Regions from separate parts of the Bradyrhizobium sp. 215_C5_N1_1 genome, predicted to be linked through region 2. Evidence: riboswitches for the same ligand, from Rfam matches in the RefSeq annotation. Region 2 holds a riboswitch; each other region holds the start of a gene.
What was found. A riboswitch is a leader RNA that binds a small molecule or an ion and turns the genes downstream of it on or off. The one in region 2 is predicted to bind cobalamin.

Region 1 (2,256 bases), 1.8 Mb from region 2:
TGTTGTCGTAATAGTTGCCGATCGCCTTCTGCCCCGGCGGCAGCAATTCGACCGGTGTCACCGGCACGTCGTTCGCGTGGAAATGCGCAACGTTGAAGGCATAGTTGAAGTGGTCCTGTGAACCGCTCAGGCCTGCGGTCTGGTTGAACGTTCCGAACGAGCCTCCCTCGACCGAGCCGGTCGCGCGGGCGGGACCGTCACCCTTCTTCGTCACGATGGAGATCACGCCACCCAGCGCGTCTGCGCCGTAGAGACCGCCCTGCGGACCGCGCAGGACTTCGATCTGCTGAATGTCGGAGGTGAGCAACTGGCCGAAATCAAACGAACGGTTCGGGTTGCTGGGATCGCTGACGTCGATGCCGTCGATCAGGACCTTGGTGTGGTTGGAATTCGTTCCGCGCATGAAGATCGACGTCTGTCCGCCGGGGCCGCCGGTCTGCACGAGGTTGAGGCCGGGAACCGCGCTCAGTGCATCGGATGCGGTCCGGCGCTGATCGCGCTCCATGTCTCTGGCGGTCAGAACCGTCACCGAGCTCGCAACCAGATTGGTCGGAGTGACGATACCCGTCGGACTGACGACGACCGTCGGAAACAGGTTGGCGGCGGATACCCCGGCAACCGGGGGCGACGCCGGCACCAGCCCGGGCTTCGGCACCCGAGCGACGCGCCGCTGCTCGGGCTGGTCGGGCGCAGGCCGCGCGGCTCGCGGCTTGGCCGGACGCTCGGTCGGCGCGACCTCGACCGGCGGCAGCAGATCGGGCGATGCCGACTGCTGGGCCTGGGCAATGGACAGATCGAGCGAATACAGGGAAACGAACGCGACAAGGCCGGCGCGGAAGCGCCTGGCGGCAAAGACATTACGGGACACTCTTGTAACCTCGGTATGACGTCAGTGGCACGTCACAGCGAACGAGGTTTCACGGCGGAGCGTTCGATTGCTCCGGTGAAGCTAATGTCTGTACTCCCCGACCGACATCTTCGCGTGTGACCACGGCTGACGGCAGGTCTCCTGGCTCGCGGGTCGTTACCTTACGTCGCCTTCCCAGGACCGAGATTCCCAGTGGCATATGACGAAAGATTCACCGCTTACAGTTGCGGGGGCAGCCGTGGCGTTGAGAATATCCCGGTATCGGGAAAACCTCGCACCACGTTCCCTTTTGATCTCCGTGAGGAGAACCGTCACCGACCAATCTAGGGGGCAGGCAAGCGGAGAGTCAATCGGCCGGTTGCATGGCGGTCAAAGCACCGCACCGGAGATTGAGCTGGCGCAATCAGGCCGGCTCCCGCTCCGAACGCGTCCTGATCATCGCCCGCTCGCCGGCATCGACGAGTTGGCCGATGCCGGTGCGGCCCGTGAGCGCGCAGCGGATGATGTTCTCGGCAACGGACCTGCGAAAGCAATGGTCCTCGCCGACCGGGCGATTGCGGCAGACCCGATCCAGCGCCAGCTTCATGTTGATCCGGGTGCGGGTGTCGAAATGCTCGCTGATCATTCGCAGGGCCTCGATGCGTTGATGTCGGAGCGGAAACGCGTCGGCGTAGGCCGGGTTCCAAAACTTGCGCAGAGCTGACTACGCCCGCCCTCTTGGCCCTGTGACGGGCGGGCTACGCCCGACCTCTTGGCCGCTGGGCCTGAGCCCAGGCCGCGGTGACGTCGCGCAGCGGAGCGTCGATGCGTCGGATCGGGGTCAGCTCACCGGAGGCCGAGATGATGGCGGTCTCCTCGCAGCGACAGCGCGGGCATACGAAGCGGACCTCGTGCGGCGACGAAGACCAGCTCGAACGTTTGACGTTGGCCGCCATCGGGCTTGCATCGCAATGCGAGCACGACACCAGGAACCGACCGGGATCGAGCATACCCATTCCATAGGACTCCGCGTCCTGCCTGCCGCTTCAATGACTAACCCATGTGAATCGTTCCGGTGCCCGAGCACCCTCAGCGCTAGCTCCAGCCAGCGCCGCCGCTCAGTGGGCACCCTTGAGGGTGCATGACGTGGTGCAGGTGACGGTGTTGCCGTGGTCGCACGCCTTGCAGGCGGCAACGCACTGGTTCATGTCGCGGGGATTGTAGGAGCTGTAGTTCCGCATCGCACAGACCGGGGTCGAGCCGGTGATGTCCTGCTCCTGGTTGCAGGCGGCCGTCATGAGCGCGAAGATGAGGACTGCGAGAAGGCGCATGGGATTGCCCTGGTGAGGAGCGGCAAAGCGACGTCAGCGAGATGCGCTGCACCGCAACGGACCTCGGCATTCCCAATG
Region 2 (2,256 bases):
TCGAAGCCGCCGCGCAGCCACACCTCTTGTGCCACGTTGCGGTTGTCGAGAACGTTGTAATTGGTGTTGAAGGTACGATCGTCGATCGTGATCGCACCGAGATTCGTTTTGTTGAAGTTCGAGACGTAATTGCCCGAAACAATGCCGCTCGTCGCATGCGAGCCGCTGAAGGCGATCGGTACCAGCGGTGCGCCCCAATAGGCCTTCGAGCGATCTTCCCGGTACTCGATCGCGCCCCAGATCTTGAGGCTGTCGGAGATGCGGTAATTGAGCTGGCCAGACACATCCAGCGTCTTGGTATTGGTGTCGTCGGCAAATCCGTTGAGCGAGGCGCGGCTGATGTCGAAGCGATAGTCCAGCCCCTGCAAATTGGTGCTGCCGCCCGAGCCGTAATGGACGCCGAACGAGTTGAGCGAATCCCAGGAAAAGTCAGCTTCATTCCGGATCGGCCCGGTGTGTGGCTGCTTCGTGATCAAGTTGATTGCGCCACCGGCGGCACCTTCGCCCGACATCAGCGAGGCCGGACCTTTCAAAAATTCCACGGCTGCGAGATTGGCCGTATCCGTGATCCGCGAGGTCATGTTCTGCGGACCGATCTTGATGCCGTTGTAGAGCATGTTGATCTGGCTGTTGGTGAAGCCACGCATGGAGAAAGCCGCGGGCTCGGCCGGATTGTCGCCGGAGGTGACACCGACCGCGCCCTGCGCAACCTCCGACACGGTGCGATAGCCCTGCTCCCGCATGGTCTCGGCCGAGATGACTTCGACGGTCGCGGGTGTCTCCTGCACGGTCAGGCCGAGGCGCGAGGCGCTCTCGGCAACCACATTGGTGTTGAGCGGCGTCTGCGCCGCCGCGGTCGGCACGACGGGCTTGGCCGCGGCCGATGCGGCCGCTGGCCTGCGCGATGCTGCGCGGCGTGGGCTCTGCGCGTCCCGGGCCGCCGGCTTTGCCGGTTTGCGGGATTGGGCGGGCGACACCTCGACCGGCGGCAGCGGCTCGCGGGCCTGCTGCGCCAGCGCTGCGGGCAGATCGGCGACTGCAAATGAAGTAAGCGCGGCGGAAGCGAGCAGGAAGCAACGCGGTCGTACAAGACGAATGGAAGACACAGTTCGGGACCTCGGTATGACGTCAGTGGCACGTCACAGCGAACCAGGTCCCACCTCCGGCCTTTGAGCCTTCCGATGAAGCCGAATGTCTGTACTCCCCGACCGACATCTTCGCGTGTGACCACGGCTGACGGCAGGTCTCCTGGCTCGCGGGTCAGTACCTTGCATCGCCTTCCCGGGACCGAGATACCCAGTGGCTCGTGACGCAAGATTCGCCGCTTACAGTTGCGGGGGCAGCCGCGGCATTGGGGACAAAATCCCCGCACCGCATTCCCTTTTCATCCCCACTCGGGGAAACCGTCAAAGCCATCTAGGATTACCGACAAGACAGAGTCAATGTGCCGGTGCGACGTTATTACCACAGCGACCAACTTCCTTGGAGATAGGCATGGAAGGCGAGACCTTCCTCTGGCTGATACGGCATGCGCCCGTCGACGGCGCCAAAGGGACGATCCACGCAGCCGACGCGCCCGCCGATCTCGGCGACCGCGTGCAACTGGAGGCGTTGCGGCAGAGGCTCCCGCCAGATGCTGCGAGCTTGGCGAGCCCGGCGCGACGTACGGTTGAGACGGCGCGCGCGCTGGGACTCGAACCCGCGTTGGTGCCCGAATTTGGCGAGCAGGATTTTGGCGACTGGACCGGCCGGCGGCATGACGAGCTCGCGGCGACCGGCGGGGAGGCCTATGCGCAGTTCTGGAACAATCCGGCGCACGGACGGCCGCCGAGCGGCGAAAGCTTTGAGGATCAGGTCGCGCGTGTGCGGATCGGTCTGTCACGGATCGGCGCCGGATCGGCAACGCTCGTCGTGCATTCCGGCACCATCCGCGCCGCGCTCTGCATTGCGCTGGATCTCACGCCACAAGCGGCCCTGCGCTTCGTGATCGACCCGTTGTCACTGACCCGGATCGACCGGCTCGCCACGGGCTGGCGCGTCGTCGCGGTCAACCAGCGCGCAGCTTGAGCACGATCAGGCCGGGCGATCCGGCACGTTGGCCTGCGCGAAGGTCGCCATGCCGTTGTGAAGGCTGCACGCGAGCCGCACCAGCGGCAGCGCGATGGCCGCGCCCGATCCTTCGCCGAGCCTGAGATCGAGGCTGATCAACGGTTGCACGTTCAGCGCGCGCAGCACCAGCCGATGCCCCTGCTCCGC
Region 3 (2,256 bases), 1.8 Mb from region 2:
AGCCCGAGGAACTGGAAGTTCAGGTCGCGCTCGGGCTTGAGTGCAGCCGCGATCCGGCCGAGGTCGAAGCGGGCCAGTTCAGGATCGAGCAGTTCGGCAGCGATGCCGGTCTTCAGATAGGCCGGGAAATATTCGACGTAGCGCATCGTCATGTCGGCCTGCGAGGCGGACGTCGGCACGCCATGGACGTAGGACAGCACCTCGCCGCGCAGCTTGTCCAGCAGCAGGCGCGCGCTGACATAGGCGTAGTTCGGCTCCTGCTCGACCAGCGTGCGCGCGGCCATGATCGAGGCCAGTGCCAGTTCGTCCTGGCTGATGCCGTCGTAGAGATTGCGGGTGGTCTCGGTGAGCACGGGTGCCGCGGAAACGCCGTCGAGGCCGGCGCAGGCTTCGCCGATAATCAGCGCGAGCCGCTTGGTGTCGAGACCAACGCGCGAACCGTCGGCGAGCGTGACATGAAGTGCCGGCGCGACAGCGGGCGTCGCTTCCGCGGCCGCCTCCTCGGCGCGCTGGCGCGACCGCTCCTCGCGGTACAGCACATAGGCGCGTGCGACCTTGTGGTGCTCGCTCCGCATCAAGGCGAGCTCGACCTGGTCCTGCACGTCCTCGATATGGAAGGTGCGTCCCTCGCCTGCCCGCCGCATCAACGCAGTGACGACTTCGGCCGTCAGCTGCTCCACGCTCTCATGGACGCGGCGCGAGGCGACCGCGCTGGTGCCTTCGACCGCAAGGAAAGCCTTGGTCATGGCGACCGCGATCTTGGCGGAATCGAACGGCGAGACCTTGCCGTTGCGACGGATGATCTGCATCGCCGGCTCGCTCGAAGCAAGCGCAAGCGATTGTGGACGCAAATGAACGATGGGTGCGGAAGCGGTGTCCGCGTCGTGCAGGTTCAGTGACATCAATGGGCCCCGTGATGCGCGCGTTGTGTTTGAACGGGGCTGTAAGGAAGGACGCTGCAGAAACGCCGGCGGCAGAGTTGCCGGGCGGTGCATGCAAGCGACCGCCGGACACCCCGCCCGTGGACGTTCAGATCGTCGCGGCAGGTCTCCTGGCTCGCAGGTCGTCGCCCACTTCCCGTCTTCCCGGCGCGAAAGGCACCAGTGACGATTGTTCGGAAGCAGCTCGCTGCTGACAGTTGCGGGGGCAGCGCCGGAATTCCACGCTCTCACGCGGTTCACCGGCTTCCCTCTTAGCCACTAAATCTTGCGATCCAGCGGAACCGTGACGCCCACATGTGGTGACATATGCAGCCGGGTGTCAACGATTCGTTGCGGGTCATGAGCCCTGTTCCCTGTGGAATGCGGGAATTCCCGCCGGGCTCGCGCAACCCTTGGGATGACGCACATCCAGCATTACGCGTTCCGCATCGCGCGCCCGAACGGATCGACCAGGCGGACGATCTCGCAGGCGGCGACGAGGCCGGCGAGCCAGACGGCGCTGGTCAGCCCGATGCGCGTCACGATGGCCGCAGTGAACGCGCCCTCTCCGCCAAGGAACGGCGTCGCGGCAAGCAGCGCGAGCTCATAGGCGGCGTAGGCGGCGACGAGCGCGATGGCCAGCATCAGCGGCGTGCGGCCCTGCGGCAGCAGGCGGAGAACGGTCGATGCCGCTGCCGTCGACAGCAACGCGGCAGCACCGATGACAAAGCCCCAGGCGATGGTGCTGCCATCGATGGGATAGTGCAGCACGCCGAAGCCGATGGTCTGGTTCACGAGCCAGGCGCCGGTGACGACGAGCAGCGCCGGACGCATCGGCAGCATCGCGGCGGCGACGACGGCGAACGCCGCAAACGGCGTCGCGCAGGCAAGCGCGAAGCTCGCGAGCGCGCATGACACCGTCAGCAGCGCAAAGCAGAACATCGGCGCAAGGCGCGAGGTGACCGGATGAAGGCGGAAACGGTCGGCGTGGGGCGGCAGGATGGTGACAGTCATGGAACGATCTCCTTATGGGATTTGTAGCACATTTTGTTGGAACGCGGCATCACGTCTGACTCAGTGAAGAGCCTCCATGGGATCTTCAGTCTCGGCTGGATCGCGACGGTCGTAGGCGGCAAGCCAGGCGGCGAGTGTCGCGGTGTGCGGCTCCATGGCCGCCAATTGGCGCAAGGCCACGCGAACAGTGGCGCGCGCCGTGCGATCGGGCGGAAGCGTCGCCATCTCAGGTCCCCGCCCCTTCTCGATCGCTTCGACCGCGGCCCTCTTGCACGCCGTCAGCTCCGGCAGCCCATAGAGTTCGAGCAGCGCCTGGAAGGCT

Region 1: another riboswitch for cobalamin. It lies ahead of AB7G19_RS20465 (TonB-dependent receptor domain-containing protein); the one in region 2 lies ahead of AB7G19_RS29065 (TonB-dependent receptor).
Region 3: another riboswitch for cobalamin. It lies ahead of AB7G19_RS20480 (ribonucleoside-diphosphate reductase subunit alpha); the one in region 2 lies ahead of AB7G19_RS29065 (TonB-dependent receptor).

What each region holds. Positions count from the first base shown of each region.
Region 1 is NZ_CP197228.1:4,247,365-4,249,620, reverse strand. It holds gene AB7G19_RS20465 (TonB-dependent receptor domain-containing protein) at 1-868, opposite strand, end outside; cobalamin riboswitch at 983-1,196, opposite strand; gene AB7G19_RS20460 (hypothetical protein) at 1,272-1,493, opposite strand; gene AB7G19_RS20455 (hypothetical protein) at 1,606-1,863, opposite strand; gene AB7G19_RS20450 (hypothetical protein) at 1,966-2,178, opposite strand.
Region 2 is NZ_CP197228.1:6,022,783-6,025,038, forward strand. It holds gene AB7G19_RS29065 (TonB-dependent receptor) at 1-1,106, opposite strand, end outside; cobalamin riboswitch at 1,222-1,423, opposite strand; gene AB7G19_RS29070 (histidine phosphatase family protein) at 1,495-2,067, shown strand; gene cobT (nicotinate-nucleotide--dimethylbenzimidazole phosphoribosyltransferase) at 2,074-2,256, opposite strand, start outside.
Region 3 is NZ_CP197228.1:4,251,640-4,253,895, reverse strand. It holds gene AB7G19_RS20480 (ribonucleoside-diphosphate reductase subunit alpha) at 1-902, opposite strand, end outside; cobalamin riboswitch at 1,025-1,242, opposite strand; gene AB7G19_RS20475 (hypothetical protein) at 1,356-1,934, opposite strand; gene AB7G19_RS20470 (DUF6925 family protein) at 1,995-2,256, opposite strand, start outside.